2 regions of the Streptomyces sp. MB09-01 genome follow, and region 2 is predicted to be linked to the other one. Evidence: riboswitches for the same ligand, from Rfam matches in the RefSeq annotation. Region 2 holds a riboswitch; the other holds the start of a gene.

Region 1 (14,479 bases), on a different contig from region 2:
GCTGTTCACGGGCGCGCTGCACGGCGAGGGACTCGGCCGTGGGTTCGAGGTCGAGGGTGAGGTGGACAGAGCCGTCCTCGAAGCTGCGCTTCTGCTGGTAGCCGACGTCCGTGAACACTTTGATCATCTTGGTGTTGGCGGGCAGCACTTCGGCGGCGAAGCGGCGGATGCCGCGCTCCCTGGCCACCGCTCCGATGTGTTCGAGGAGGGCGGAGGCGACCCCGCGGCCCTGGTGGGCGTCCTGGACGAGGAAGGCGACCTCGGCCTCGTCGGCCGGTTCCGAGGCGGGCCGGCCGTCGGGGCCGATGCGGTCGTAGCGGACGGTGCCGATGAACTCCCCGCCGATGGTTGCCGCGAGGCCCACCCGGTCCACGTAGTCGTGGTGCGTGAAGCGGCGCACGTCGCGGTCGGAGAGCCGGGGGTGGGGGGCGAAGAACCGGTAGTACTTCGACTCGTCGGAGACCTGCTCGTAGAAGCTGACGAGCCGGCCCGCGTCCTCGGTGGTGATGGGCCTGATCCGGGCGGTGCCGCCGTCGCGGAGGACGACATCGGCTTCCCAGTGGGCCGGGTACGAGGGGTCCGACTCGGTGGTCATGGGGCCACCTTAAGGCCGGGAGGGGCCGGACAGCCCCCGCGCGGCGCATGAGGCAACCCGGGACGAATGAGTGCAAGCTGGGGACGTCGAACGGCGGCAGATCCGGGCCGGAGGTCGGTCGGAGCATTCCGGGCGTCGTGAGAGACTGGTCTAGACAACCGTAAGAACCCTGAAGGGCATCACCATGGCAGAGCGCCGCGTCAACGTCGGCTGGGCCGAGGGCCTGCACGCTCGTCCCGCCTCGATCTTCGTCCGCGCGACGACCGCTTCCGGCGTCCCGGTGACCATCGCGAAGTCCGGCGGCGACCCCGTCAACGCCGCCTCCATGCTGGCGGTTCTGGGCCTGGGCGCCCAGGGCGGCGAGGAGATCGTCCTCGCCTCCGAGGCCGAGGGTGCGGAAGCCGCGCTGGACCGCCTCGCGAAGCTGGTCGCCGAGGGTCTCGAGGAGCTCCCCGAGACCGTCTGACCCTTCGGGTTCGACCCGCGCAGTACCGCGCCGAAGCCGCGGCCCTGGTCAGCAGGGGCCGCGGCTTCGGCGTTCTCGGCATCGGAGCCCCGCGGGCGGCGCCCACCGGAAGCCGAGGCGCCGCACCGGGCGCCGGATCGCCGGGAAGCGGGTGTTCCGCGCACAGCGTGCCGCCCAGAATTCAGCTCAGCAGGAAATTCGGCAGGCCGGAAATCAATTCCGGCCACGATCCGCCCGCGCCATTGGCGCCGCAAATTCACACCGGCCGCGAATTCCGGCAGCAGTGCTCGACGCCACCCTTTGTATACGGCTCCTGTTAATGCCGGCCGCTCGACATGTTTACGGCAGGTTGCGAAGTGCTCACCGCCGGGCGGAGCCGCAGCCGGTGCGCCCCCACAGCCCGGTCGGCATGGACCGCGGTCAGCGCCCGCGCCCGCTCCGCGTCCCCGCGGGCCACCGCGTCCACGATCGCGCCGTGCTCCGCCCAGGACTCCACGGGCCGCTGCGGCGCCTCCACCACGTACATCCACGCCACCTTGTGCCGCATCTGCGTGAGCAGCGCGACCAGCCCGGGGCTGCCGGACGCCTGGGCGAGCGTCTCGTGGAACCAGCCGCCCAGCGACCGCAGATCCTCCCCCTGCCCCCGCCTGGCCCGCTCCTGCCCCAGCCTGACCAGCCCGCGCAGCACCTTGAGGTGCGCCTCGGTGCGCCGCCGGGCGGCCCGGGCGGCCGCCAGCGGCTCCAGGAGCATCCGCACCTCAAGCAGGTCCGCGGCCTCCTGCTCGGTCGGCTCGGCCACACAGGCCCCCGCATGGCGCCGCGTGGTCACGAAGCCCTCGGACTCCAGGGTCCGCAGCGCCTCCCGGACCGGGACGCGCGAGACTCCGTACCGGCGGGCCAGCACCTCCTCGGTCAGCCGGCCGCCCGGCTCGAACACCCCGGAGACGATGTCGTCGCGGATTGCTGTGCATACCGCGTGCGCAGGAATACGCAAGACCGAACCTCCGTCTATTTCCGACTGCCGCCTCATTGCACGCACATGCGCGTGCTGCGACTCTATTGCAACACACGATAATTTCCGAGAGCGGCCGGAAATACGAAACATTTGCACGGAAACGCAACACGAAGGCCCCGGCTCGGGGAGCCGGGGCCTTCGGCGAAGCGGTGCGGGACGGGGTCAGAGGCTGACGCCGTGCGAGCGCAGGTACGCGATCGGGTCGATGTCCGAGCCGTACTGCGAGCCCGTGCGGGCCTCGAAGTGCAGGTGCGGGCCGCTGGAGTTGCCGGTGGAGCCCGACAGTCCGATCTGCTGGCCCGGGGTGACCTGCTGGCCGACGGAGACGCTCAGCGAGGTCATGTGCCCGTACTGGGTGTACGTACCGTCGTTGTGCTTGATGACGACGTTGTTGCCGTACGCGCCGCCCCAGCCGGCCTCGACGACGGTGCCGGCGCCGACGGCGTGGACCGAGGTGCCGGAGGCGGCGTGGAAGTCGATGCCCGTGTGGCTGCCGGAGGACCACATGCCGCCGCCAGCGTGGTACTGCGTGCTGACGTACGAGTTGTCCAGCGGGGCGACGAAGGTGTTGAGGCGCTTGCGCTCCTCCTCGCGGGCCGCACGCTCGGCGGCGTCGCGCTCGGCCTTCGCCTTGGCCTCGGCGAGGCGCTTGGACTCGGCGGCCTTCTGCTTGGCCTCCGCCTCCGCCTGCGCCTTGGCGGCGGCGTGCTCGGCGGCGCGCTGCTGGGATTCGGCCTGGTCGGCGATGTCACCCGCGAGGTCCTCGGCGACGACCACGGCACCCAGCCCGTTCTCCGGGGCGGAGCTGCTGTGATTGTCCGCGGCGAAGGCCGGGGCGGCGAGGGAGCCGACGACACCCGTGGTGGCGATCGCGGCGATACCGGCGTAACCGGCGGTCTTCTTGCTCAGACGGCTGGAGCCACGGTGCTTACCGGTACCAGCGGGACGACTGCCGAACGCCATGAAGGGTTTGATCCTTTCCTTCCTTCTCGCCTACCGGGTTAGCTGACGGGTTCGGAGCAGGAAGGTCTCCTACGGGCCTCCTCTTGCGAGGGGGTCCGATTCACCCCAGGGACGCATGTGGGTCCCCGGCTCCCCAGGCTCGCGCCTGACGGGGACTCGGCGATCGCTGTCCGGTGCCGCGGGTGCGGCGGGCACAACTGACGAACAGCACGGCCGACGCTAGGCGGATCATCAGTCAATCGCCAAACAGACGCGCCTTTTTGTTGCGTACGCCACACCGCATACAAGCAACCTAGCCACCAAACGGACAAAAGGGGCTCCGGCGGATAAGCCCGCCGGAGCCCCTTCGTGGTGCGTCGGTCGACCGTCAGCCGGCCGTCACCGACAGGTCAGTTGGTGACGACCGTGACGTCACCGATCCCGAGGGCGCGCACCGGCTCCTCGATCACTGCCGCGTCGCCCACCAGGACCGTGACCAGGCGGTCCGCCGGGAAGGCCTTCACGACCGCCGTGGTCGCCTCCACGGTGCCGGTTTCGGCGAGCCGCGCGTACAACTGCGCCTGGTAGTCGTCCGGCAGCTCCTGCTCGACCTGGTCGGCGAGGGTGCCGGCGACCGAGGCCGCCGTCTCGAACTTCAGCGGGGCCACGCCCACCAAGTTCTGTACGGCCACGTCGCGTTCGGCGTCGGTCAGACCGCCCTCCGCGAGGGTCCGCAGCACCTTCCAGAGGTCCTCCAGCGCCGGTCCGGTGTTCGGGGTGTCCACCGAGCCGCTGATGGCGAGCATCGAGGCTCCCTTCCCGTCGGCGGTGGAGCGCAGCACCTGGCCGAAGGCGCGCACGCCGTAGGTGTACCCCTTCTCCTCGCGCAGCACCTTGTCCAGGCGGGAGGTGAGGGTGCCGCCCAGGCAGTACGTGCCCAGAACCTGGGCCGCCCAGACCTGGTCGTGCCGGTCCGGCCCGATCCGGCCGATCAGCAGCTGCGTCTGGACCGCGCCGGGCCGGTCCACGATGACCACGCGGCCGGTGTCGTCGGCGGTCACCGGCGGCACCGGGAGGGCCGCGGCGGTGTTGCCCGTCCACGCGCCCAGGGTGTCCGCCAGCACGGCGTCCAGGTCGATGCCGGTCAGGTCCCCGACGACCACCACGGTGGCCGTGGCGGGGCGTACGTGGGCCTCGTAGAAGGCGCGTACGGCGGCGGAGTCGATCCGGACGACGGTCTCCTCGGTGCCCTGGCGCGGCCGGGACATCCGCAGGGACGCCGGGAACAGCTCCTTGGAGAGCTGCTTGGCGGCGCGGCGCTGGGGGTTGGCCAGCTCGTGCGGGATCTCGTCGAGCCGGTTGCGCACCAGGCGGTCCACCTCGGCGTCGGCGAAGGCGGGGGCGCGGAGCGCCTCGGCGAGCAGGCCCAGCGCCTTGGCCAGCCGGGAGGCCGGGACCTCCAGGGAGACCCGGATGCCCGGGTGGTCGGCGTGCGCGTCCAGGGTGGCGCCGCAGCGCTCCAGCTCGGCCGCGAACTCCTCGGCGGAATGCTTGTCGGTGCCCTCGGAGAGCGCGCGCGCCATGATGGTCGCCACGCCGTCCAGGCCCTCGGGCTCGGCGTCGAGCGGGGCGGCGAGGTTCACCTCGACCGCGATCACCTGCTGGCCCGGCCGGTGGCAGCGCAGCAGGGTCAGCCCGTTGGACAGCTCCCCGCGGTCGGGGGCCGGGAAGGCCCACGGCTGCGGCTCGCCGGCCTGCGGGCGCGGGTGGAAGGTCATCGTGACGGCTGCGGTGTCGCTCACTGCTCCGCCCCCTCGTTCTCGTCGGACTCGTCGTTCTCGTCGTCGTCTGCCGCGATCGGCTCGTAGACGAGCACCGCGCGGTTGTCCGGGCGCAGTCGGGCCGCGGCCACGGCCTGCACCTCCTCGGCGGTGATGTCGAGGACGCGCTGGACCGCCGTCAGGGCCAGCTGCGGGTCGCCGAACAGCACCGCGAAGCGGCACAGTTCGTCGGCGCGGCCGGCCACCGTGCTCAGCCGGTCCAGCCATTCGCGCTCCAGCTGCGCCTGGGCGCGCTCCATCTCCTCGGCCGTCGGGCCCTCGGCGGCGAACCGCGCGAGCTCCTCGTCCACGGCCGCCTCGATGGCAGGGATCTCGACGCCGCTGGAGGTCTTGACGTCGAGCCAGCCCAGCGAGGGCGCGCCGGCCAGGCGCAGCATGCCGAAGCCGGCCGCGACGGCCGTCTGGTCACGGCGTACCAGCCGGTTGTGCAGCAGCGAGGACTCGCCGCCGCCCAGGATCGTCAGCGCCACGTCGGCGGCGTCGCACTCACGGGTGCCGTCATGCGGCAGCCGGTAGGCGGCCATCAGCGCGCGGGCCGGGACCTCCTCGACGATCTCCTCGCGCAGCTGCTCCCCGATGACGTCGGGCAGCGAGCCGTCGCGGGGCGGCTGCTTGCCGTCGTGCGAGGGGATGGTGCCGAAGTACTTCTCGACCCAGGCGAGGGTCTGCTCGGGGTCGATGTCCCCGACGACCGAGAGGACCGCGTTGTTGGGCGCGTAGTACGTACGGAAGAAGGTGCGCGCGTCCTCCAGGGACGCGGCGTCCAGGTCGGCCATGGAGCCGATCGGGGTGTGGTGGTACGGGTGGCCCTCGGGGTATGCCAGGGCGGTCAGCTTCTCGAAGGCCGTGCCGTACGGGACGTTGTCGTAGCGCTGGCGGCGCTCGTTCTTGACGACGTCGCGCTGGTTCTCCATGGACTCGTCGTCCAGGGCGGCCAGCAGGGACCCCATCCGGTCCGCCTCCAGCCAGAGCGCAAGCTCCAGCTGGTGGGTCGGCATCGTCTCGAAGTAGTTGGTGCGCTCAAAACTGGTGGTGCCGTTGAGGGAGCCGCCGGCCCCCTGGACCAGCTCGAAGTGCCCGTTGCCCGGGACGCTCGCCGAACCCTGGAACATCAGGTGCTCGAAGAGGTGAGCCAGGCCGGTACGCCCCTTGACTTCGTGGCGCGAGCCGACGTCGTACCAGAGGCAGACCGCGGCGACCGGGGTCAGGTGGTCCTCGGAGAGCACCACGCGCAGGCCGTTGGCCAGCCGGTGCTCGGTCGCTGTCAGGCCGCCGGAGCCGGCCTGGGCTGTGGCCGTGTGACCCATGGGCATGTGGTCCCTTCGATCGCGATGCAGAGATTTCCGTCAGACCTGCCACTGTATGCAAGCGCGTCGGCCGCCGGATAAGTTCCCGGGTCACTCCCCCGGGGTCGGAGTCGGCGTTGTCGGTGCCTCGGGCCACAATGGTCCGCGTCATACCCGTCCGGACACCCGCCCGCCCCGGCCAGACCGGCCAGACCCAGCCAGACCCCCCGCAGACCAGCCAGACCCCCAGCACACCCCATTTTTGGTTAAGGAGCCGCGCAGCGATGGCCCGCCGCAGCACGAAGACCCCGCCGCCGGAGGATTTCGAGGAGAAGATCCTCGACATCGACGTCGTCGACGAAATGCAGGGCTCCTTCCTCGAGTACGCGTACTCGGTGATCTACTCCCGCGCCCTGCCCGACGCCCGGGACGGCATGAAGCCGGTGCACCGCCGCATCGTCTACCAGATGAACGAGATGGGGCTGCGCCCCGACCGCGGCTACGTGAAGTGCGCCCGTGTCGTCGGCGAGGTCATGGGCAAGCTCCACCCGCACGGCGACGCCTCGATCTACGACGCCCTCGTGCGCATGGCCCAGCCCTTCTCCATGCGGCTCCCGCTGGTCGACGGCCACGGCAACTTCGGCTCGCTCGGCAACGACGACCCGCCGGCCGCCATGCGTTACACCGAGTGCAAGATGGCCGATGCCACGTCGCTGATGACGGAGTCGATCGACGAGGACACCGTCGACTTCACCGCGAACTACGACGGCCAGGAGCGGGAGCCGGTCGCGCTGCCCGCCGCCTACCCGAACCTGCTGGTCAACGGCGCGTCCGGGATCGCGGTCGGCATGGCCACCAACATGCCCCCGCACAACCTCGGCGAGGTCATCGCGGCCGCCCGCCACCTGATCCGCCACCCGCACGCGGACCTGGAGGCGCTCATGCGCTTCGTGCCGGGTCCCGACCTGCCCACCGGCGGCCGGATCGTGGGCCTCTCCGGGATCAAGGACGCCTACGAGAACGGCCGCGGCACCTTCAAGATCCGCGCGACGGTGGCCGTGGAGAACGTGACCGCGCGCCGCAAGGGCCTGGTCGTCACCGAACTGCCCTTCACGGTCGGCCCCGAAAAGGTCATCGCGAAGATCAAGGACCTGGTCGGCTCGAAGAAGCTCCAGGGCATCGCCGACGTCAAGGACCTCACCGACCGCTCGCACGGCCTGCGCCTGGTCATCGAGATCAAGAACGGCTTCCACCCGGAGGCCGTGCTGGAGCAGCTCTACAAGCTGACTCCGATGGAGGAGTCCTTCGGCATCAACAACGTGGCGCTGGTCGACGGGCAGCCGCTGACGCTGGGCCTCAAGGAGCTGCTGGAGGTCTACCTCGACCACCGCTTCGAGGTCGTCCGGCGGCGCAGCGAGTTCCGCCGCACCAAGCGCCGGGACCGGCTGCACCTGGTCGAGGGCCTGCTGGTGGCGCTCATCGACATCGACGAGGTCATCCGGCTCATCCGGGACAGCGACAACTCTGCGCAGGCCAAGGCCCGGCTGATGGAGCGGTTCTCGCTGAGCGAGATCCAGACCCAGTACATCCTGGACACCCCGCTGCGCCGGCTCACCAGGTTCGACCGGATCGAGCTGGAGTCCGAGCGCGACCGGCTGACCGGGGAGATCGACGAGCTGACCGGGATCCTGGAGTCCGACACGGAGCTGCGCAAGCTCGTCTCCACGGAACTGGCGGCGGTCGCGAAGAAGTTCGGCACCGGGCGCCGTACGGTGCTGCTGGAGTCGGCGGGCACCGCGGTGGCGGCGGTTCCGCTGGAGGTCGCGGACGACCCCTGCCGCGTGCTGCTGTCGTCGACGGGCCTGCTGGCGCGCACGGCGAACGGCGATCCGCTGCCGGAGGAGGAGGGCGGCGCCCGCGCCAAGCACGACCTGATCGTCTCGCAGGTCGCGGCCACCGCCCGCGCCGACGTCGGCGCGGTCACCTCGTACGGGCGGCTGCTGCGACTGTCGGTGATCGACCTGCCGCAGCTGCCGGACACGCACGCCGCGCCGAACCTGGCGGGCGGCGCCCCGGTCTCGGAGTTCCTGTCCGGGCTGGAGGCGGACGAGAAGGTGATCTGTCTGATCTCGCTGGACGAGTCCTCGCAGGGCCTGGCCCTGGGCACCGAGCAGGGCGTGGTCAAGCGCGTCGTGCCGGACTACCCGGCCAACAAGGACGAGCTCGAGGTCATCGCCCTCAAGGACGGTGACCGGATCGTCGGCGCGGTGGAGCTGCGCACGGGCGAGGAGGACCTCGTCTTCATCACCGACGACGCCCAGCTGCTGCGCTACCCGGCGGGCCAGGTCCGGCCGCAGGGCCGCCCGGCGGGCGGTATGGCGGGCATCAAGCTCGCCGGCAACGCCAAGGTGATCCACTTCTCGGCCGTCGACCCCGGACGGGACGCCGTGGTGTTCACCGTGGCGGGCTCGCACGGCACGCTGGACGACTCCGTGCTGTCCGGGAAGCTGACCCCCTTCGACCAGTACCCGCGCAAGGGCCGGGCCACCGGCGGTGTGCGCTGCCAGCGGTTCCTGAAGGGCGAGGACGTGCTGGTGCTGGCCTGGGCGGGCGGCTCCCCCGTCCGCGCGGCGGCGGCGAACGGCACTCCGGCGGAGCTGCCGGCCGTGGACCCGCGCCGGGACGGCTCGGGCACGGCGCTGCCCGCGTCGGTCGCGGCGCTGGCGGGTGCCGCGCTGTAGGAGGTACGAGGTCATTCGGGTGGTACGTCCGGGGGACGTACCACCCGAATGGCGACTAGTGTTTTCCCGTTGGTGCTTGTGGTGGGGGCGGGGGAAAACTGGTGGGCCGTCAGTCGAGCGGGATGATCGGAGACTGGGCCGAGGCCCAGCGCAGGCAGCAGCGGACGCAGGTGATCCAGCAGCGTGAGGCGGAGCGCCGCCGGCGGGCATGGGACCGGGACGTGGCCCGGGGCGAGCGCGAACAGCAGGCCGCCTACCGACAGCACCGCGAGGTTGAGGCGCGGCGTCGTACGGAGGCCATAGAGGCCGAAGTCGTTGCGCTGCAGAACCTGTTGGCCACGGGTTGCCGGGCGACGGCATTCCGGATGGCTTCCCTGGTGGAGAGCGAGGAGCTCGAACCGTTCCGTCCGGGTTCCTTGGCGCATCCCGTGGCGATGCCCCGCATCGAACAGTTCCAGGAGCAGAGCAGCGGCATGGCGCTGGGTTCCTACCGGCGGGCCCAGGCGGAGCACGAGGCGCACGCCCAGTACACCAGGGCCTACCAGAAGGCGCACGCCGCGGAGACCCGGCGCCTGCAGCAGCTCGCCGAGAACCGGCAGCAGTACGACCGGTGGGCGGCCGAGCAGCTTGCCGCGATCCGTGCGCACAACCGCGGGCTGAGCGAGCTGGCCGCGAGACTGCGCGCGGGCGATGCGGAGGCGGTGGTCGAGTACTTCTCTGCGGCCCTGTACGCCTCAACGGCCTGGCCCGAGGAACTGCCGAGGCAGGTGTCGGCCGCGTACGACCAGACGGCGCGGCAGTTGGTGCTCGACTGGGAGCTGCCTCGTTTCGGGGTGGTACCGGAGGCCAAATCGGTGCGGTACGTCCCGAGTACGGACCAGGACAAGGAGACGGCCCGCCCGGTCACGCAGCGGCGGGCACTGTACCGGGACCTGCTGGCGCAGTGCGTGCTGCTGGTGGTGCGCGATCTGTACGCGGCCGACGAGTTCGGCGCCCTGGACTCGGTGGTCGTCAACGGCTTCGTGGACGACCACGATCCGGTGACGGGGCGCGAGGCGCAGATCGTGCTCGCCACGGTGTCGGCGGAGCGGTCCGCCTTCGCAGGACTGCGACTGGAGCAGGTCAGCGCGGTGGACTGCCTGGTGGAGGGATTGCGCGGGCAGTTGTCCGCGCGGCCGGACCAGCGGGCCGGGGTCCGCGCCGGTCGCAGACCGGGCGAGGTCGGCGGCGTCGTCAGCCACGGCGGGCAGTCCGGCAACGGTGAGGACGAGCCGGACCTCTTCGAAATGGACCCGATCGCCTTCGAGAACCTGGTGGCGGAGCTCTTCCGCGCGATGGGCATGGAGGCGGTGACCACCCAGCGGTCGGGCGACGGCGGGGTGGACGTCGAGGCGCTGGACCCGGCCCCGATCCGGGGCGGTCGGATCGTGGTGCAGGTCAAGCGCTACCGGAACACCGTCCCGCCGACGGCAGTACGGGACCTGTACGGCACGGTCCAGGACGCGGGGGCGAACAAGGGGGTGCTCGTCACCACCTCGTCCTTCGGGCCGACGTCGTACACCTTTGCCAACGGCAAGCCACTGGAGTTGGTTCCCGGGGCCGAACTCGTGGAGCTGCTGCACCAGTACGGGCTGCGCGGCCGGCTCGGCGGTGGTCCGGCGGCGCAGCGGGCGGCGGAGCCCGCCCCTTCGGCGGACCACAACGTGCTCGGCATGTCCTGGTCGGGCCTGGTGGCGCTGGACGTGTGCGCGCTCGTCTGCACGGGCAACCGGGTGCTGAGCGAGGACCACTTCGTCTTCTTCAACAACCCGCGGACCCCGGACGGTTCGGTACGGGCCCGCGCGCACGCGGCGCCCGACAAGGCCGCCCTCGAGGTCTCCTTCGACGCCCTGCCGCGCGAGGCCGACCGCCTGGTCCTCGTGGCGGCCGTCGACCCCGAGGCCGACCCGCGCGCCGACCTGGCCGGCTTCACCGACGCCCGGATCCGGCTCCTCGACGCCTGCGGCGCGGAGGCCGGTCAGCTGGAGGTCTCCGACGGGCGGGCCGGCGAAACAGCCCTGGTGCTGGGCTCGTTCCGGCGCCGGTCGAACGGCGACTGGGACTTCGTGATCGGCGGCAAGGGCTACCGCGGCGGTCTCGAGGACCTGCTGCGCGAGTACGGCGTCGAGGTCGCCTAGGGTCTGCCGCATGACTCTTGATTACGATGAAGCCGGCGACGGCCCCGCGCTGGTACTGCTGCACTCTGCGGTGTGCGACCGAAGGATGTGGGATCCGCAGTGGCCGGCCCTGGTCGATGCCGGATACCGGGTGGTGCGTTGCGACTTCCGGGGCTTCGGCCAGAGCCCCTTGCCGGCCCGGCGCCACAACGACGCAGAAGACGTGCTGGACCTGCTGGACTCCCTCGGCATCGAGCAGGCGGCGCTGATCGCCTCCTCGTACGGCGGACGGGTTGCCGTGGAGATCGCCGCCCGCCGCCCGGACCGGGTCTCCGCCATGGCGCTGTTGTGTTCCGGGCTGCCCGGCCATGAACCCAGCGCTGAGCTGCGCGCGTTCGGCGAACGGGAGGACGCGCTGATCGAGGCGGGTGACATTGCGGGTGCCGTGGAACTGAACGTGGACACCTTCCTCGGGCCGGACGCCGGGGAGGCGGTCCGGGACGAGGTGCGCAAGATGCAGCGGCGTGCCTTCGAGGTGCAGCTGGCCGCCCCCGAGGGGGCAGGGCGGAAGAACGTGGACATCGACCTGTCAGCGGTCAAGGCACCCGGTCTCGCGCTTTCGGGCGGCCTCGACCTGGCGGACTTCCGGGAGATCGCGGCCCAGCTGCCGGGGCTGCTCGCCGACACCCGGCACGTCGAACTGCCCTGGGCCGGCCATCTCCCCAGCCTGGAGCGGCCCGCCGCGGTGACGGACCTGCTGATCGCCTTCCTGCGTGAGACGGTTCCCGCCGGCTGAGCTGGCTCGACCGGTCTCCCGGCCGGCGCGTCAGAGGGCCCCGGCTCCGAAGCCGGGCTCCGGCCCGGCTTCGGCTCCGGGACCGGTCTCGGCCTCGGCCTCGGCTCCGGGATCGGCCGCGGGCCGGGGCACGGCGACGTACCGCAGCACGCCCCACATGCTCTCGGGGGATGCGTTCTGCGGGGCCTGCTCGCGGCAGGCCTCCAACTCCCGCACCAGCCCCTCCCCGTCGGTGCCGGAGCCGATCAGGACGAGCTGCGTCAGGCGCGCTTCGCCCCGCCCCCAGGGCTGCGGGGCGAAGCGGAGGAACCGGCCGACCGCGTGGACCTCGTACTTCTCCTCGTGCCCCGGGACCCCGAACCACACGAAGCCCTTGATCCGGTAGAGCCCGGCCGGCCGCCGGTCGAGGAAGTCGATGAACCGGCGGGGGGAGAGGGCCTGGTCGGAGGCGAACTCCGTGCTCTCGTAGGCGGCGTGCGCGTGGGTGCAGTGGTCGTGGCCGTCGGCCTCCGCGAGGAGGTCCTCGAACGAGAGCTGGCCCCGGGTCTCGGTCCAGGGGCGCCGGTCGAAGAGCAGTTCCGGGTCGATCCGCCCGTGGTCGGCGCCCACGACCGGGGTGCCGGGGGCGCAGAGCGCGGCGAGTTCCGTCTCGATCCGGGCCCGTTCGCCGGGGTCGACGCGGTCGGTCTTGTTGAGCACCACCAGGTCCGCGACGGCGAGGTGGCGGTCGGTCTCCGGGTGCACGGCCCGCGTCGCGTCGAATTCGGCCGCGTCCACGACCTGCACCAGCCCGCCGTAGCGGATGGCGGGGTTTTCGCTGGCCATGAGCATCCGGATCATCTCCTGGGGCTCCGCCAGCCCGCTCGCCTCGATGACGATCACGTCGATGCGGTGGACGGGAGCGGAGAGCTTCTCCAGGTACGCGTCCAGCTCGCTGCCGTCGACGGCGCAGCACAGGCAGCCGCCGCCGAGGGAGACCATCGAGTCCCCGACCTGGCCGGCCACCGACATCGCGTCGATCTCGATCGAGCCGAAGTCGTTGACGACGACCCCGATCCGGGTGCCCCCGCGACCGGCGAGGAGGTGGTTCAGCACGGTGGTCTTGCCGGATCCGAGGAAACCGGCGAGGACGACGACGGGGATGGGCTGCCTGCTGTTCACCCGGTCGATCGTAGCCAGCCTCCGCGGTCGATCAGTCGATCACCGGCACCGGCTGGGGCGGGGTGGGGCCGCTGTACCGGGCGGCAGGACGGATGATCTTCGAATCGGCGGCCTGTTCGAGGACGTTCGCACTCCAGCCGACCACACGGGCCGCGCAGAAGGTCGGGGTGAACATCTCGCGCGGCAGCCCGCACAGCTCCATGACCACGCCCGCGTAGAACTCCACGTTGGTGTGCAGCTCCCGGCCCGGCTTGAGCTCGGCGAGGATCTCCTCGACCTGGCGCTCGACCTCGACGGCGAAGTCCACGAGGGGCCCGCCGAACTGGAGGGCGATCTCGCGCAGCATGCGTGAGCGGGGGTCCTCGGTGCGGTAGACGGGGTGGCCGAAGCCCATGATCCGGTCGCCCGCCAGGACCCGTTCGCGGATCCACGGCCCGATCCGGTCCACGGTGCCGATGGCGTCGAGGGTGTCCAGGGCGCGGCTGGGGGCGCCGCCGTGCAGCGGTCCGGAGAGCGCGCCGATCGCGCCGGTCAGGCAGGCGGCCACGTCGGCGCCGGTGGAGGCGATCACGCGGGCCGTGAAGGTCGAGGCGTTGAAGCCGTGGTCGACGGTGGATATCAGGTATTGCTCGACGGCGCGGGTCTCGGTCGGGCCGGGCTCCCCGCCGGTCAGCATGTAGAGGTAGTTGGCGGCGTACGGGAGGTCGTCGCGCGGCTCGACGGGCTCCAGGCCCTGCCCCAGCCGGTGCAGGGCGGTCAGCAGGGTCGGTACGGCGGCGCACGCGGCCAGCGCGTCGGCGGCCCGGCGGGCGGGGTCGAGGTCGTACACCGGGCGGAAGCCGGCGGAGGCTCCGAGCAGCGAGAGTGCGGTGCGCAGCCCGGCGAGCGGGCCGGAGAGCCGGGTGGCCCGGGCCAGGCCCGGCAGCGCGTCCCGGACCTCCCCGGGCAGGTGGCGCAGCGGGGCGGTTTCGGCGGCGAAGGCTGCCCGCTCGGCGGCGTCGGCGGGCAGTGCGCCTCGGAACATCAGGTGCCAGACGTCCTCGAAGCTGCGGCGTGCGGCGAGCTCGACGGCCGAGTACTGGCGGTAGTGGTAGAAGCCCTCACGGCCTCGGACGTCGCCCAGCTCGGTTTCGGTGACCACGACCCCCGCGAGGCCGCGCGGTCCTTCGATGGTGCTGTCGGTGGTGTTCATGGATCGACCATCCATGATGGATTGAATCGCTGTCAATGTTGATTGAATCAATATTCAATCCATCTGTAGGGTGTCCGTCATGAGCGACCAGACGGACGGCGGGCGCAGGCTCAGCACCCAGGAGGCGGCGGGCGTGCTCGGCGTGAAACCGGCGACGGTGTACGCGTACGTCAGCCGGGGCCAGCTCACCAGCCGCCGCGATCCGGCCGGGCGGGGCAGCACCTTCGACGCGGCCGAGGTGGAGGCGCTGGCACGGCGGAGCCGGCGCGAGGCCGCGGCGCCCGCCGG
Region 2 (16,606 bases):
CCGTGCGCGGCGCCGCCCTGCAGGTCGAGGTGGGCCCGCATGCCTTCCTCGGGGGTCATGTGGATGTCGGGCCAGTACTCCGAATACGCCCCGATCTGGATCATCGTGGCGTCGAAGGGGCCGTGCTCGGCGCCGATCTCCTTGAAGCCGGGGAAGTAGCCGGTGTCTCCGCTGTGGTAGATCCGGTGCTCGTCGCCCGCGACGACCCAGGAGGCCCACAGGGTGTGCTGCTGGTTGCGCAGACCGCGTCCGCAGAAGTGCCGGGCGGGGGTGGCCGTCAGGGAGAGCCCGGCGATCTTGGTGCTCTCGTTCCAGTCCAGCTCGCGCAGCCGGTCGGCGGACACGCCCCAGCGCTCCAGGTGCGCGCCCACGCCCAGCGGGACGGCGAAGACCGTGTCCGTACCGGCCAGGGCCTTGATGGTGGGCAGGTCGAGGTGGTCGTAGTGGTCGTGCGAGATGACCACGACGTCGACCGTGCCCAGCGAGGCCAGCGGGACCGGCACCGGGTGCAGCCGCTTGGGGCCGGCGAAGGGGAAGGGGGAGCACCGCTCGCCCCACACCGGGTCGAACAGCACGCGGCGCCCGTCGATCTCCGCGAGCACGCTGGAGTGCCCCATCCAGGTCAGGCGCAGACCGCTCGCGGGCGGCTTCGCCAGCTCCGCCAGGGTCGTCGGGTACACGGGAATGGGCGCGGCGGGACTGCGCCGCACCCGCTGTTCCCGGTGGAAGTAGATCTTGGCGAACTCCGACATCGACCCCGAGGGCCTGTTCCGGGCCCCGACCGGATTCTGGAAGACGCCGTCGGCGAAGTTCGGCGAGCGGCGGATGCGGTCCAGCCGGGCACCGGACGGGTCCGCGCCGAAGGCTTCGGGCCGCAGGGCGCGCAGCCGGGGACGCAAGGGACGGGAGCCGGTCAAAGCGCCTCCAGGGAGGATGGAGTAAGGGGTGGTCGTCTCTCTACGACCATCCCAACGCACACCGGCCCCGAAGGATTCCGCTTGCTGCCCCGTCCCCTTCGGCGCCGCCGTCACCCGTGCGCCCCGTCCCCTCCCGTGTCCCCTTCCCGGGTTCCCGTGCCCCCGCCCCGGGTTCCCGTGCGCCCGCCGCCGCGGGGCCGTACGTCTACAGCGGCAGCAGGTCGGGCCGCTTCGCCTCGACGTGGTCCCCGGAGGACTCCCCGCGCAGCCGCCGGCCGATCCACGGCACGAGATGGTCGCGCGCCCACTGGATGTTGTCGCGGGTGACGTCCACCGAGCCGCGCGGCCGCTGCGGCGGCCACGGCTGGTCGGGATCGGTCGGCACGTCCAGGCCGAGCACCTGCGCCGCGCGCAGTGCGACCCGCGTGTGCCCCTCGGGCGAGAGGTGCAGCCGGTCCGCGTCCCACGCCCGCCGGTCCTGTACGGACTTCAGCGACCAGAGGTCGAGCACCGGGCAGTCGTAGCGGTCGGCGATGGCGCGCACGTGCGCGCTGTACGTCGCCACCTTGCCCCGGAGGTGCTTGAGGACCGGCACGCCCCGGGTGTCGAAGCCGGTCGTGATCATGACCTGGCCGACCGCGCCGGCGAGGTCGGCCACGGCCGCCTCGAACCGCTCCGCCACGTCGTCCGGGTCGCTGCCGGGCCGGATGATGTCGTTGCCGCCCGCGCAGAAGCTGACCAGGTCCGGTGCGAGGGCCTTGGCTCTCGGAAGCTGGTCGGCCACGATCTGGTCGAGGAGCTTTCCGCGCACCGCCAGATTCGCATAACGGAAGTCGTGCTCGTCGCGCTGATCGGCCAGGAGCACGGCGAGCCGGTCCGCCCAGCCGAGATGCGAATCCCCGGGTCCCGGGTCCCCCACGCCTTCGGTGAAGCTGTCCCCGATCGCCGCGTACGAGCCGATGGTCTTGAGTTTCGTCGTCGTCGCTGCCACGGGACACCATCCTTCACTCCCGTAACCAACTTACGCCAACGTAATGAGGGGTTGACGGACCGTGATCTGTACCACGTGGGGGATAAGGAATAAGTACACATGAGGCCGGGACCCCCCTCGGGTCCCGGCCTCACGCGTGTCCGTGCTCCGACGGCGGGTGCCGTCAGATGCTCACGCCCTTCGAGCGGAGGTAGGCCAGCGGGTCGATGTCGGAGCCGTACGAGGGGCCCGTGCGGATCTCGAAGTGGAGGTGCGGGCCGGTGGAGTTGCCCGTGGAGCCGGAGAGGCCGAGGGTCTGGCCGGCGGTGACGCTCTGGCCGGAGGAGACGGACAGCTGGGACAGGTGGGCGTACTGGGAGTACTTGCCGTCCGCGTGCCGGATGACGACCTCGTTGCCGTACGCGCCGCTCCAGCCGGCGGAGACCACGGTGCCCGCGCCGACGGCCTTGACGGTGGTCCCGGAGCTCGCGATGAAGTCGACGCCGGTGTGGTAGCCGGAGGACCACATGCTGCCCGCGACCTTGTACTGGGTGGAGATGCCGCCGCCGAGCGGGGCGACGAAGCCGGAGGCCGACTGCTGCCCGGCGGGAGCCTCGGCGGCGGAGCCCTGCCGCGCCGGGGCCTTCGCGGCCGGCTTCGGGGCCGGCTTCGGGGCCGCCTTCGGGGCTGCCTTCGGCGCCGCCTCGGGGACCGGCTCCGGAGCGGCCTCGACCTCGGCCTCGGGGGCGGATTCCACCGGAGCCGCCTCGGCCGCACCGCCGAGGTTCAGCTTCAGGCCGGGGTGGATCAGCGACGGGTCGGTGCCGACCGCCTCGCGGTTGTCGGCGTACAGCTGCTCCCAGCCGCCGGACAGGTGGCGGTCGGCGGCGATCTGGGAGAGGCAGTCGCCCGGCACGACCGTGTAGACGCTCGGCGCGGTCCGCACGGCGGCGGCGGGCGCGGCCTGCAGCGGGGCGGGGAGCTGCGGGGCCACGGCGGGGGCCACCGCGGCCGCGACGGCCGGGGCACCGGCCGCGTGGGCGCCGGCCGCGCCGATCAGCGGCAGCGCGAGGGCCGCGCCACCCGTGCCTGCGACGGCGAAACCGCGCGATATCGAAAGGGACTTGGGACGGCGGTGCTTACCCTTTGCAGGCATGGCGAATTCCTCTCCGGCGCCTGCGAGGTGAGCTGTCGGGTTCGGACTGGAGATGTCCGGAGGTACATGAACGGCACATGTACGTCTTCACCCCGAGCCGTCCCGGCGAAAAAGATCTCCGGAACAGCGGCTTACCTGGTTCCCCCGCTCCTGCCGCACGAATGGTCGGGTGCGGTTTCCGGGCGGCGGCAGGATTCGGCGATCCACCCGGATCGATCGCGAAGGTAATCCCTTGCGCCAGCAGGGAACAAGCCATGAATTTCCTGACGGAATCACAGGACTGGGGAATCGACGGAATTCCGGTCACCCTGCGTCCATTACCCGCCGTCAACAACCGCTCCGACGGGGCCATTCGCCATTCCCGATCAGGCACTCACGGTCACCGTATGATCTGGCTCACGGAGACGTGCCCGATCTCGCCTCCGGATATGGCAAGTTGGCGCCAAACGGCTCAATTCGGACAGGCGTCTCAGCAGAAAGCGGAGGAGCTCACGTGACCCAGCAGATACAGGAGCCGGAGCTGATCGGAGTGCGCAATTTCCGCGATGTGGGCGGATTGCCGACTTCTGATGGGCGAAGGGTCAGGACGGGACGACTCTTCCGAAGCGGACATCTCGCACATGCCACCGAAACCGATGCAGAGTTCCTCGCCTCCCTCGGCCTCCACACCGTCTTCGACTTCCGCAACGGCGCCGACCACGCACTGGAGGGGCCGGACGTGGACCTGCCCGGCGTGCGGAACGTGAACATCCCGCTCTCGGATCCGGCCGACGGCCGGGAGTTCTGGCGGCTGGTGCGCGACGGCGACCTCGACCAGCTGCGCGAGATCCTGGGCGAAGGCAAGGCCGCGGCCCGGATGACGAACTCGTACCGCCGGATCATCGAGCAGCGCACCGCCGAGCACAGCCGGGTCGTGCACGCGCTCGCCGAGGACAGCGTCCCCGCCCTCCTGCACTGCGCGGCCGGCAAGGACCGGGCCGGCCTCTCGATCGCCGTGACCCTGCTCGCGCTGGGCGTCGAGCGCGAGGCGATCGTGGCGGACTACCTGGAGTCGAACGCCCCGCACCGCCGCTATCGGGTGCGCCGCAGCGGCGCCTCGGACGAGGCCCGCTCCCCCGAGGTGATGGAGCTGCTCGCGCCGCTCTTCGACGCCCGCGCCGAGTACCTGGTCGCCGCGTTCGAGACCATCGACGAGACCTGGGGCGGGGTGGACCCCTACCTGGCGGAGGGCCTCGGGCTGAAGCCCGAGACCCTCGGCCGGCTGCGTGACCAACTGCTGGAATAGACCGCCCGGAGCGGGCCGTCAGCGCTGGGCGACGGCCTGCTTCACCAGCGTCCTGCCGAAGTCCCACATCAGCCCTGAACCGCCGTGCGCCTCGTCCATGACCGCGCGGAAGGCGCCGACGAACCGGTCGACGTCCCGCTCGTCCACGACCAGCGGCGGAATGAGCTTGATGACCTCCAGGTGGTCCCCGGAGACCTGGGTGAGGATCCGGTGCTTCTGGAGCAGCGGCACCACGACCATCTGGGCGAAGAGTCCCTTGCGGGCCGCCTGCAGCATCGTCCACCGGCTGCGCAGACCCAGCGAGGACGGCCGGCCGAATTCGATGCCGATCATCAGCCCGCGCCCCCGCACCTCGTGCAGCAGCTCGTACTCGTCCACCATGGCCGCGAGCCGCCCGCGCAGCAGGTCACCCGTGGCCCGGGCGTGCGCGACGAGCTCCTCGTCCTCCATGACCGACAGCACCGCCAGCCCGGCCGCCATCGCCTGCGCGTTGGACCCGAAGCTCGCGGAGTGCACGAGCACCCGGTCCATGGACGAGTAGACCTTCTTGAAGATCCAGTCCTTGCCCAGGGTCGCGCCGACCGGCACGTAGCCGCCCGACAGCGCCTTGGCCACGCACACCAGGTCCGGCTCCACGCCCGGCTCGTGCTGGTACGCGTAGAAGTCCCCGGTACGTCCGAGGCCGGTCTGCACCTCGTCCGCGATGAGCAGCGCCTTGTGCCGGTGCAGGAGTTCCTGCGCGGCGAGCAGGAATCCGGGCGGGGCCGGGGCGACCCCCTTGCCCTGGATCGGCTCGACGACGAAGGCGGCGACGTCGCCCTTGCGGAGCTCGCGCTCCAGGGCGCCCAGGTCTCCCAGGGCGATCTTCGTGTCGGGGAGGAGGGGGGCGAAGCCGTCGCGGAACCCGCCTTCCCCGTTCACCGACAACGAGCCCGTGGTCAGGCCGTGGAAGGCGTGGTCGCAATAGAGGACCCTGGGCCGCCCGGTGGCGAACCGGGCGAACTTCAGAGCCGTCTCCACCGCCTCGGTGCCGCTGTTGCCGAAGAAGACCCGGTCCAGGTGCGGACTGTACGAGAGCAGCTTCTCGGCCAGCAGCCCCGGCAGCGGCGGGCAGTCGAAGCGGGTGAGGTCGGCGAGCTGTGCGTCCAGGACGTCGTGCAGGGCCCGGCGGACGACCGGGTGGTGGCGGCCCAGGCCCATCACCCCGAAGCCGGCCAGCATGTCCAGGTAGTCGTTGCCCTCGGAGTCCCAGAAGTGGGCGCCTTCGGCCCGCTCGTAGACCTTGTCGAAGCCGATGGTGTGCAGCATCCGGGGCAGTTGGTGGTTGAGGTGCCGGGCGTGCAGCTCGTACCGCTCCCCTCCGCGCGCGGCCAGCAGGGCGCCGAGGTCGAAGCCCTTGCCCCGGGCGCCCGCTCCTTCCTCCGCCGGGATCATGCCGACGCTTCCCGGTTGCCGCCGATCGTCTCCCGGGCCGCTCGCAGGGACTCCTTGAGGGAGCCCATGGTGGCGAGGACGGCGGTGGGCTCGTAGCCGCAGTGCGCCATGCAGTTCGCGCAGCGCGGGTCCTTTCCGCGGCCGTACTTGCTCCAGTCGGTGTCGTTGATCAGTTCCCGGTACGTCGGTACGTAGCCGTCGCTCATGAGATAGCAGGGGCGCTGCCAGCCGAAGAGGGAGTAATTCGGAATGGCCCAGGCCGTGCAGGGGAAATCGGCTTTCCCTTCCAGGAAGTCCAGGAAGAGCGGCGAGTGATTGAGCCGCCAGCGCCGCCGGTTGCCACCCGCGAAGGCCTTCCTGAAGAGTTCCCTCGTCTGTTCGACGCCGAGGAAGTGTTCCTGGTCGGGAGCCTTTTCGTAGGCGTAGGCGGGCGAGATCATCATCTCGTCGACCTGCAGGTCGTCATTGAGGTAGTTGAGCACCTCGATGATCGTCTGCGGGGTGTCCGTGTTGAAGAAGGTGGAGTTGGTGGTCACCCGGAATCCGCGCTTCTTCGCCTCCTTGATGGCCGCGACCGCCTCATCGAAGACGCCTTCCTTGGCCACGGACTGGTCGTGCCGCTCGCGCAGGCCGTCGATGTGCACGGCGAAGGCGAAATAGGGGGAAGGGGTGAACTTCTCGATCTTCTTGCGCAGGAGCATGGCATTGGTGCAGAGGAAGACGTACTTCCGCCTCGCCACCAACTGCCGGACGATCTCGTGGATCTGCGGGTGCATCAAGGGCTCGCCGCCCGCGATGGACACCATCGGCGCGCCGGACTCCAGCACGGCGCCGACCGCCTGGGCGACCGGCATGCGCTGCTTGAGCACCCCGGCCGGATGCTGGATCTTTCCGCAGCCCTCACAGGCCAGGTTGCAGGCGTAGAGCGGTTCCAGCTCGACGATCAGCGGGAACTTCTCACGCTTGCGGAGCTTCTGTTCGAGAAGATAGGTCCCGACCCTGATGGACTGGCGCAGCGGCATGGCCATCTGGCTCACCTCCTGGGGAGCAGCAAAGAACGGTGCCATTCGTAAAACGCGGGCAGTACGGCACGCAGAACGCGGAAGGCCGATATTCCCCCGCGAACCGTGCCGATACGGACGAGCTCATGCTCCGGAGCGTCCACGATCACCCGGACGGCCGCAACCGGGCGGCCGCCGCCCGGGCAGGGGCTGCCGAGGGTGGCGGTCCACAGGGTGGCCGCGGACTCCATGTCGACCGCGATGGCGCCGGTGGCGCGCAGCTGCGCGCGCTCCTGGCCGCGGACGACGTGGTCGGATCCGGTCAGTGCGCCGGTGTGCACGGTCCGGCCCGGTGCGGCCCGGGCCAGTGCCTCGGCGAGCAGGGCGGTGCCGGTGCAGGTGACGGCTCCCTGCGGGTCCCGGGTCTCCTCGGCGACGACCAGGTCGCCCGGGTGCATGCCGGGGACCAGTCCGGCGCAGAACCCGGTGGCGAGGACGGCGGCCCGGTCCATCCCGGGCCGGTCCAGTGCCCGGGCGACGGCCCGCTCGGCCGCGCGCGGGCCCATCCCGGTGCGCAGCAGGGAGTAGCCCCCGGCCGGGCCGCGGGCCGGCCCGGGCCCGGCGCTGCGCAGCGCCGCCTGCTCGATGCGCAGCGCGCAGGCGACCAGCAGCGGGCCGGGGTTCCCGGCCCCGTCCCCCTTGGTCCGCTCCGGCGCGGCGGACATCAGACGCCCACGCCCGCGGCGAGCGGTTCCCCGTACAGGTAGCGGCCGAGCGCGGTCAGCGGGAACACCTGCCGGTACAGGTGGTAGTTGATGGAGAAGTCCCAGGGGAAGCCGGTACCGGTGAAGTACGGCTCGTCCCAGGAGCCGTCCTCCCGCTGCGTCTCCACCAGGTGGGCGATGCCCCGTTCGACGGCCTTTCCGTCCCGCTCGCCGGCCGACAGGAGGGCCATCAGCGCCCACGCGGTCTGCGAGGCGGTGGAGGCTCCCTTCCCCGCCCAGGACGGGTCCTTGTAGGAGCGCTGGTCCTCGCCCCACCCGCCGTCCTCGTTCTGTACGGTCTCCAGCCAGCGCACGGCCCGGCGGATCGAGGGATGTCCCGGGGCGATGCCGGCCGCAGTGAGTGCCGGGAGGACCGATCCGGTTCCGTAGACGTAGTTGGTGCCCCAGCGGCCGAACCAGGCGCCGTTCGGCTCCTGTTCGGCGAGCAGCCAGGCGATGCCGCGCCGGGTCCGGGCGTCGCCCGCCCGGCCCTCGAAGGCGAGCATCTCCACGACGTGGGCGGTGACGTCGGCCGAGGGCGGGTCGATGACCTCGCCGAAGTCGCAGAAGGGCAGCTTGTTAGGGAAGGGGCTGGTGTTGTCGGCGTCGAAGGCGCCCCAGGCGCCGTTCTTCGACTGCATGCCCAGGTTCCAGGACACGCCACGGGCGATGGCCGCCTCGACGCGGGCCGGGTCGGGGTGCCGGATCCGGCGCAGGGCGAGGACGACCTCGGCGGTGTCGTCGATGTCGGGGTAGGTGTCGTTGTGGAACTCGAAGGCCCAGCCGCCGGGGGCCAGCCCCGGCCGCCGCACCGCCCAGTCCCCGCTGCGCGTGATCTCCTCGCCGAGCATCCAGTCGGCCGCCTTGACCAGCGCGGGATGGTCGGGGCGCAGGCCCGCGTCGGCGAGGGCGATCGCGGCCAGGCAGGTGTCCCACACCGGGGACTGGCAGGCCTCGATCATCCGGGCGCCGTCCTCGCGCCACACCGCGAAGCGGTCCAGGGATTCCAGACCGGCGCGCATCACGGGGTGCCGGAGGTCGTAGCCGAGCAGGTGCAGGGCGATGACGGAGTACACGGCGGGCGGCTGGATCCCGCCCCAGCAGCCGTCGTTCTCCTGGCGCTCGACGATCCAGCGGCCGGCGCTGGCCATGGCGGCCTTGCGCAGCCGGCGCGGGGCGAACCGCCGGTAGACGTGCAGGGCTTTGTCCATCCGCTGGAAGGCTCCCTCCCAACTGGTGGGTGGGGCAAGGCGCTTGACCGGGTTCGGCACCCGGGCGTCGGCGTGCAGTTCGTCGAGGGCGAAGGGGGCCGGGCGGACCGGGCGCAGCGCGGAGACCACGGTGAGCGGGACGATGGTCTGGCGGGCCCAGCAGCCGAAGTCGTAGATGTTCAGGGGCACCCAGGAGGGCAGGAACACCAGCTCGGGCGGGAGTTCGGGCAGGTGGTCCCAGTTCCACCAGCCGAAGAGCGCGAGCCAGATCCGGGTGAAGACGCGGGCGGCGGCGATCCCGCCGTGGGCCCGGATCCAGGCCGAGGCGCGGGCCATGTGCGGGGCGTCCGGCGCGTCCCCGGCGAGGCGCAGCGCGACGTAGGCCTCGATGGTGGCGGACAGTTCGGACGGGCCGCCGTGGAAGGTGGCCCAGGTGCCGTCCTCCCGCTGCTCGCCGCGGATGAACAGGGCCGCGGCGCGGGTGGTGGCCTCGTCCCGGATGCCGAGGAACTGCCGCAGCAGCAGGTCCTCCGCGTCCATGGTGACGTTGGTCTCCAGGTCGCCCTTCCACCAGCCCTCGGCGTCCTGACGCTCGAGCAGGTGCCTGGTCGCCCGCGCGGTGGCCTCGTACACGCCCGGTGGTGCCCCGTCCGGCGGCTCGGGCAGGTCCTCGGCGGCGCGGGCCGGGCCCACCCGGTGCGGTCCCGGGGGCGCGTCCGCGAGCACGCTCACGCGCACGCGGCCACCGGGCTCGCCCGGCGGGTCGGCCTCCGGGGCGGGGCCGGGCGGTGCGGCGCCCGGCGCCCGTGCCGGGGCCGACCGGTCCCCGGGCGGGGTCACGCGGACCCGGCCGCCGTCCGATCCGGGCGTGCCGCGCGGACCGTACTCGGCCCGCGGGCCGACGGCGCCGGGCGCGTCCCCGTACTCGGCCTGCAGGGCGGGCAGGCCTGCGCGGGGCGGGGGCGGGGGCCCCGCTTCGGCGGCCGGACCGCGGGCGCGCCCCACGGAGGGGCCCGCCGAAAGGCCCGGTGTTGATTCGCTGCCAGCGGCAGCGCCCTCGGCGCTGCCGTCGGTCGTCGCTGTCATGGCTTCCCCTTAGAACAGTGTCCTCTGCTGTGCTGGGGTCTGCCGTCGGCCGGTGCGCGCCACTCAGAAGGCGGCGCCGGCCGGCGACTCGCGATTCATATCCGCTGTCGGGTGGCGATCACCTCTTGCGCACGACGACGAAGTCGGCGAGGTCCACGAGCTGTTCGCGCACCCGCTGCGGCATGTCGACGTCATCGAGGGCCCGGATCGCGACGGCGTGCTGGCGGCGTGCCTCGTCGGCGGTCCACTGGCGGCCGCCGGCCTCCTCGATGAGCGCCGCGCGCGCCGCGAACTCCTCCTCCGAGAAGTTCTCGAAGTCGCTGGCCTTGGCGTCCGCGGCGAGCAGTTCGGCGAGCTGCTCGGAGGCCGGCCCGCCGGCCGCGAGGGCGGCGACCACCGGCAGGGACTTCTTGCGCTGGCGCAGGTCGCTCCAGGTCTGCTTGCCGGTGGCCTCCGGGTCGCCCCAGATGCCGAGCAGGTCGTCGACGGCCTGGAAGGCGAGGCCCAAGTGGTAGCCGTACTCCTCCAGCTTGTCGGCCGTACGGTCGTCCGCGCCGCCGAGCACCGCGCCGATGGAGACCGCGCAGGCGAGGAGCGCGCCGGTCTTGTTGCCCTCCATCTCGAGGCATTCCTCGACGCTGACGGTCTCGCGGTGCTCGTAGGAGATGTCCTGTGCCTGGCCGTCGATGAGCTTGCGGCTGGCGGTGGTCAGCCGGCGGGTCGCCCGGCCGGCCTCGACGGTGCCGAGCTCCAGCAGCACCTCGTTGGCGAGGGCGAAGAGGGCGTCGCCGACCAGGATCGCGAGGGCCGGCCCGTGCACCTTCCACACCGTGTCGCGGTGGCGGCGCTGCTCGTCGCCGTCCATCAGGTCGTCGTGCAGCAGCGAGAAGTTGTGCACGAGCTCGACGGCGACGGCTCCGGGGATGCCGACCTCGGCCGCGGCGCCCGCGGCTTCGGCGGACAGCAGCGCGAGGGCGGGGCGCACGGCCTTGCCGCCGTCGCCGTCCGCCGGGTTGCCCTGGGCGTCGATCCAGCCGAAGTGGTAGGCGGCGACGGTGTCCATGGGCGCGGCGAGCCGGTCCACGGCGGCGCGGAGCACGGGGGTCGACAGTGTGCGGCCGCGCTCCAGGAGGGCGATCGTGTCCGCCTTCTCCGCGCCCCTTCCGGCCGTGCCCACACTGGCATCCGTGTTCTCCACGGCCGGATTCCCCGGGTTCACTGGCTCTCCTCTTGTTCCTGTACGTGCTGTGCCGGTGTTGCTGGTCGTGCTCGTCGTGCTCGTGGTGCTCGTCATGCCGCCTCCTGCAGAGGGTGGTCGCGGTGGCGGCCGAGCGCGGCGAGTGCGGCGTGCGCCGCGCTCATTCCGCTCCGGACGGCGCCCTCCATGGTCGCGGGCCAACCGGTGGCAGTCCACGCACCGGCGAGGTAGAGCCCCGGCGTGTCGGTGTGCGCCCCGGGGCGCAGCCGGCCGACCCCGGGGGTGGGGGCGAAGGTGGCGGTCCGCTCCCGGGTGACGAAGAAGTCCCGTACCTTGGCGCCCCGCGCGGCGGGGAGCAGCCGCTCCAGCTCGGGCAGGTACTTGGCGCGCAGGACCGAGACGGGCTCGTCGATGTCGTCCTGGGCGGCGGACTGGGAGAGCGCCAGGTACTGGCCGCCGTCGGGGAGTCCGGAGGACTCGGTGCGGTCGAAGACCCACTGCACCGGCGAGCCGAGTGCGGCGAAGAAGGGCTGCTTGAGCACCTTGCGCTCGTAGACGACGTGCACGTTGAGGATGGGCGCGGTGCCGATGTCGAGGAGCTTGTCGGGGTCGGCGAGGGCGCCGGCCGGCAGCAGTCCGTGCGCCTCGCGCTGCGGGACGGCGAGGACGACGGTCCCGGCATCGAGGGACTCCTCCTCGGTGTCGACCCGCCAGTTCCCTTCGGCGGTACGGGAGATGCCCGTGACCCGGGTGCGCAGTTCGGTCCGCACGCCGGCCGCGTCGAGGGCCTTGCGGGCGAGCCCGTCGTGCAGGTCGCCCAGCGGTACGTGGGCCCAGCCGATGTCGGCGGCGCCGTTCTCGGAGAGCAGGCCGGTCTTGAAGACCATGGCGGCCAGACCCAGCGAGGACTGGGCGGCGGTCGCGTTGAGGGTGGCGATGCCGACGAGGTCCCACAGGGCCTCGATGGCGCGCGGGCTCTGGCCGTAGCGGCCGAGCCAGGTCGCGAAGTCCAGGCCGTCCAGGGCCGGGTCGGCGGGGTCGAGGCGGCGCAGCGCGAGGGCGGCGCGGCCGACGCTCGCGCGCTCGGCGAGGGACAGGTGCGGGTAGCGGGCCAGCGACCCGGCCAGGTGGAGGGGCACGGGCAGGGCGCTGCGGCGCAGCCGTCCCAGGCGCGGGCCGCCGGGGTGGGCCACGTCGAGGACGGGTACGTCGAGCCGGTCCTGGAGGGGGGCGAGGGCGGCCCCGTCGACGCGGTCGAGGAACCACCGGTAGGCGGTGCAGCAGCGCAGGTAGACGTGCTGGCCGTTGTCGACGTCGAGGTCGCCGCGCTTGAAGGAGAAGGCGAGTCCGCCGAGCCGGGGGCGGCCTTCCAGCAGGGTCACGCGGAGCCCGGCGTCGGCGAGTTCGAGGGCGGTGGTGACCCCGGCGAGGCCGCCGCCCACGACGACGGCGTGGTGGTCGGTGCCGGTCATGCGCCCTCCCCCGTGGTGCGGTCGCCCTCCGGGCCGGCCGGTCGGTCCTGGGCGGGCGAGGCCGCCCCGTGTGCGGCGGCCCGCCCGGCACGGCCGGAGTCCGCCGGAAGAGACGCGCCCGCCGCCGTGGTGGTTGCCCGGGTTCCGTCCCGGCCGGGACGACCCGCCGGGCGCAGGCTCGGGCGCAGCGCGGCGGCGCCCGCCGCGCGGGCCTCCGGGACGGTCACCAGGGCGCCGGACGTGCCCGCGCGGCGGGGGGTGACGGACGCACCCGTGCTGTGGGCTCGCGCGGCCCGGTGCGGTGCGGCGGTCGCGCATGCCGGGACCGCTCCCGGAGCGGTCCCCGGGGGCAGGGTGATCGAGGCCATCAGGGCCGCCTCCGCGTGCTCTGGCGGGAGATGGTGCGCGCGTCGAGGCCGGACAGGCCGCGGACGGCGACGTACGCCTTCTCGTGCGGCGGCAGCGAGACGCGGCCCCGCAGCACCGCCTCCGGCTCCCGCTCGATGCGGTCGAGGAGACGGCGGTAGATGCCGGCCATGGCGGCCACGCAGGCGCCGCTGCGCCGGTCGAGCATCGGCAACAACCGGTAGCCCTCGACGAACAGGGCGCGGGCCCGCCGGACTTCGTGGTGGACCAGCCCGGCGAAGTCGGAGCCGGCGGGCGCCCGGTCGCCGTGGAAGCCTTCCGAGCAGCCGAACTTGGCGAGGTCCTCGGCGGGCAGGTAGGTGCGTCCGTTGCCCGCATCCTCGCGAACGTCGCGGAGGATGTTGGTGAGTTGCAGGGCGAGGCCCAGGGTGTCGGCGTACTCGGCGGCGCGCCCGGAGTCGGCCGCGGCCGCGGTGGTGCCGAACACGCCGAGGGAGAGCCGGCCGATGGCTCCGGCCACGCAGCGGCAGTAGGCCTTGAGGTCGTCCCAGGTCTCGTAGGTCTCGCCGCGGACGTCCATCAGGACGCCGTCGATGAGCTCGTCGAGGCCGCCGAGCGGGATCGGGAAGCGGCGGGCGGCGTGCGCGAGGGCGACGGCAACCGGGTCGGTGTCGTCCTCGTCGATCTCCTCGGCCAGGATCCGCCCGAGCACGGCGCGCGTCTCCTCCAGCCGGGCCAGCTTGGCCTCGGGCGCCAGCGTGCCGTCGCCGATGTCGTCGACGCGCCGGGAAAAGGCGTACAGCGCGGACATCGCCTGCCGCTTGTCGGTGGGCAGCAGCCGGATGCCGTACGCGAAATTGCGCGCCTGTGAACCGGTGACGGCCTCGCAGTAGCCGTAGGCCGCCGCGATCGGTGCGGACATCGCAGCCGGTGCGGACGCATGTGTGGGGCCCTCCACGGTCGGGCTCACCCCTTTCTCGGCGCTGTGCGCAGGACGGCGGCAACCTCGCGGAGCAGGCCGCTCTTGGTGGGCTTGGGTGGGCCGGGGAGTACGTCGAAGCCGGCGGCCGTGACGGCCCGCAGGGCTGCGCGCCCTCCTCCCACGAAGCCCGCGAGCAGCAGCCGGAGTCTGCCGTGCACGCTACCCACGAGCGGGGCGCCTTCATTCAGCAGCTCGCGTGCGCGCTCAGTTTCGAATGCGACCAGGGCGCGTACGGACGCGCCGGCGGTCGGGGCCGCGAGATCGGCCTCGCTCACGTGGAAGCGCCGCATGTCCTCGGCGGGCAGGTAGATCCGGTCGTTGCCGAGGTCCTCGGCGACGTCCTGGATGTGCTCGACGATCTGCAGGGCGGTGCAGACGGCGTCGGAGCGGCGGATGCGTTCGGGCGTGCTGGTGCCGGTGAGGGAGAGCACGAGGCGCCCGACCGGGTTCGCGGAGAGCTCGCAGTAGCCGACCAGGTCCCCGTAGGTCTCGTAGCGCGTGACCCGCTGGTCCTGGCGGTTGGCCTCGATGAGCCCGAGGAAGGGCTCGGGGGTGAGGCCGTGGGCGCGGACCACGGGCTGCAGGGCGAGCAGCAGGGGGTGCCTGGGGGAACCGTTGAAGACACGGCGCAGGTCGGCCTCAAAGGCGTCGAGCATCGCGAGCCGGTCGTCGGCCGCGTCCGGTTCGAGGCCGAGGAGCACGGCGTCGCGCCCGCCGGGGGCGAGGTCGCCGTCGCCGATGTCGTCGACGAGGCGGGCGTACCCGTAGACGGCCGTCAGCCCGTCGCGCCAGGCGCGGGGAAGGAAGGCGGGGGCGACGGGGAAGTTCTCCGCCGATGCCTTGTCGAGGGTGGCGCTCACGTGGACCGTGTCGGACAGGGGTCGGATGCCGTGCGCCGCGGTCACCGGCCGCCGCCCGGGGCGGGGACGGCCGTCGTGCGTGGGGGCCGGAGAATTCCCGTAGCCATTGCCGTCACATCTCCCGTTCTACACTGCCGACCCAATACATCCTATTTCGGACACGCCGCCGGGGGTTTCCCCGGGGCTGCCCCAGGGCCGTTCACCTGCGGGGAATCGTCCCCTCTTGCCGCGATTCAGGACCGCTTCAGCTTACGCTGTAGAACGTCGCGGAGGCCTCTCGGGTATTCGCTCCGGCGTCGAATGTCGCCGCGGAATGCGACAGCACGCCTAAGGCCCCCGGCGCGCTGAGCGGCGGGGGCCTTCGGGTGAAGCGGAGAAGCGCCGCGAAGAGCGCCGCGCGACCCGGAGGTCAGCCGTTGGTGGCCTTCTCGTATGCCGAGACGACTTCCTCCGTCGGGCCGTCCATCAGGAGCTCGCCCTTCTCCAGCCAGAGCACCCGGTCGCAGGTGTCGCGGATGGACTTGTTGTTGTGGCTGACGAGGAAGACCGTGCCGGCCTTCTCCCGCAGTTCGCGGATGCGGTTCTCCGAACGCACCTGGAAGCTGCGGTCGCCGGTGGCCAGGGCCTCGTCGATCATCAGGACGTCGTGGTCCTTGGCCGCCGCGATGGAGAAGCGCAGGCGCGCCGCCATGCCGGAGGAATAGGTGCGCATCGGCAGGGAGATGAAGTCGCCCTTCTCGTTGATGCCCGAGAAGTCGACGATGCTCTGGTAGCGCTGCTTGATCTGCTCGCGGCTCATGCCCATCGCGAGACCGCCGAGAACGATGTTCCGCTCGCCGGTGAGGTCGTTCATCAGGGCCGCGTTGACACCCAGCAGCGAGGGCTGGCCGTCGGTGTAGACCTTGCCCTCCTCGCAGGGAAGCAGGCCCGCGATGGCGCGCAGCAGGGTCGACTTGCCTGAGCCGTTGGAGCCGATGAGGCCGATGGCCTCGCCGCGGTACGCCGTGAAGGAGACCCCGCGCACGGCGTGGACCCGCCGGACGCCAGGGGCGTCGCCCTTCTTCCGGCGGATTATCTTGCTGAGCGCGGCAGTGGCCGCGCCCTTGCCGGCGCTGCCGGTGTTGACTCGGTAGACGATGTGGACGCCGTCCGCGATCACGGTGGGGACGCGCCCCTGGGTGTTGTCAGCCACGGCCGTAACGCTCCTCAGACTTCCAGAAGTACACGAAGCCGCCGAGGCCGATCACCACGGCCCAGCCCACGGCGAAGAGCCACACGTGCGGGGGCAGGTTGCTCGAACCGTAGTCGTCGATCAGCGCGAACCGGATGAGGTCCATGTAGATCGCCACCGGGTTCCACAGCAGCACGTCGCTGATCCACTGCGGCTGCTCCTTGAGGTAGATCCCGATCGGGAACATGACCCCGGAGGCGTACATCCAGGTGCGCATCACGAACGGCATCAGCTGCGCCAGGTCGGGGGTCTTGGACCCCATCCGCGCGAAGATCATGGCGAGGCCGGTGTTGAAGACGAACTGCAGCACCAGCGTCGGGATCACCAGCAGCCAGGAGAGCCGCGGGTAGTTGCCGAAGCTGATGGCGATCACGAAGACGACGATCATCGAGTACAGCAGCTGCTGGAGCTGCTGCAGGGAGAAGGACACCGGCAGGGAGGCTCGGGGGAAGTGCAGCGCCCGCACCAGCCCGAGGTTCCCGGAGATCGCCCGGACGCCCGCCATCAGCGAGCTCTGGGTGAAGGTGAAGACGAAGATGCCGATCACCAGGAACGGGATGTAGACGTCCTTGGGCATCTCCCGGCCCGCGCCGAGGATCACGCCGAAGATCAGCCAGTAGACGACCGCGTTCAGCAGTGGGGTCGCCACCTGCCAGACCTGGCCGAGCTTCGC

What was found. A riboswitch is a leader RNA that binds a small molecule or an ion and turns the genes downstream of it on or off. The one in region 2 is predicted to bind cyclic di-AMP.
Region 1: it holds a riboswitch for cyclic di-AMP, as region 2 does, so the genes downstream of both, PV721_RS31280 (M23 family metallopeptidase) here and PV721_RS03640 (LysM peptidoglycan-binding domain-containing M23 family metallopeptidase) in region 2, are expected to answer to the same signal.

The regions. Positions count from the first base shown of each region.
Region 1 covers NZ_JARAYQ010000195.1:1,053-15,531, reverse strand. Annotated here, with positions in the region: partial or broken gene PV721_RS31295 (GNAT family N-acetyltransferase) at 1-595, opposite strand, end outside; gene PV721_RS31290 (HPr family phosphocarrier protein) at 780-1,061, shown strand; gene PV721_RS31285 (GntR family transcriptional regulator) at 1,378-2,055, opposite strand; gene PV721_RS31280 (M23 family metallopeptidase) at 2,239-3,039, opposite strand; cyclic di-AMP (ydaO/yuaA leader) riboswitch at 3,052-3,211, opposite strand; gene PV721_RS31275 (pitrilysin family protein) at 3,429-4,796, opposite strand; gene PV721_RS31270 (pitrilysin family protein) at 4,817-6,166, opposite strand; gene PV721_RS31265 (DNA topoisomerase IV subunit A) at 6,430-8,886, shown strand; gene PV721_RS31260 (restriction endonuclease) at 8,988-11,063, shown strand; gene PV721_RS31255 (alpha/beta hydrolase) at 11,074-11,838, shown strand; gene PV721_RS31250 (GTP-binding protein) at 11,869-12,999, opposite strand; gene PV721_RS31245 (citrate synthase/methylcitrate synthase) at 13,031-14,191, opposite strand; gene PV721_RS31240 (citrate synthase) at 14,271-14,479, shown strand, end outside.
Region 2 covers NZ_JARAYQ010000010.1:352-16,957, forward strand. Annotated here, with positions in the region: gene PV721_RS03630 (MBL fold metallo-hydrolase) at 1-917, opposite strand, end outside; gene PV721_RS03635 (SGNH/GDSL hydrolase family protein) at 1,123-1,908, opposite strand; gene PV721_RS03640 (LysM peptidoglycan-binding domain-containing M23 family metallopeptidase) at 2,072-3,043, opposite strand; cyclic di-AMP (ydaO/yuaA leader) riboswitch at 3,048-3,254, opposite strand; gene PV721_RS03645 (tyrosine-protein phosphatase) at 3,537-4,328, shown strand; gene PV721_RS03650 (aspartate aminotransferase family protein) at 4,347-5,762, opposite strand; gene hpnH (adenosyl-hopene transferase HpnH) at 5,759-6,790, opposite strand; gene PV721_RS03660 (1-hydroxy-2-methyl-2-butenyl 4-diphosphate reductase) at 6,796-7,488, opposite strand; gene shc (squalene--hopene cyclase) at 7,488-9,824, opposite strand; gene PV721_RS03670 (polyprenyl synthetase family protein) at 9,943-11,118, opposite strand; gene hpnE (hydroxysqualene dehydroxylase HpnE) at 11,115-12,494, opposite strand; gene PV721_RS03680 (hypothetical protein) at 12,491-12,862, opposite strand; gene hpnD (presqualene diphosphate synthase HpnD) at 12,862-13,782, opposite strand; gene hpnC (squalene synthase HpnC) at 13,827-14,729, opposite strand; gene PV721_RS03695 (ABC transporter ATP-binding protein) at 15,112-15,894, opposite strand; gene PV721_RS03700 (ABC transporter permease) at 15,887-16,606, opposite strand, start outside.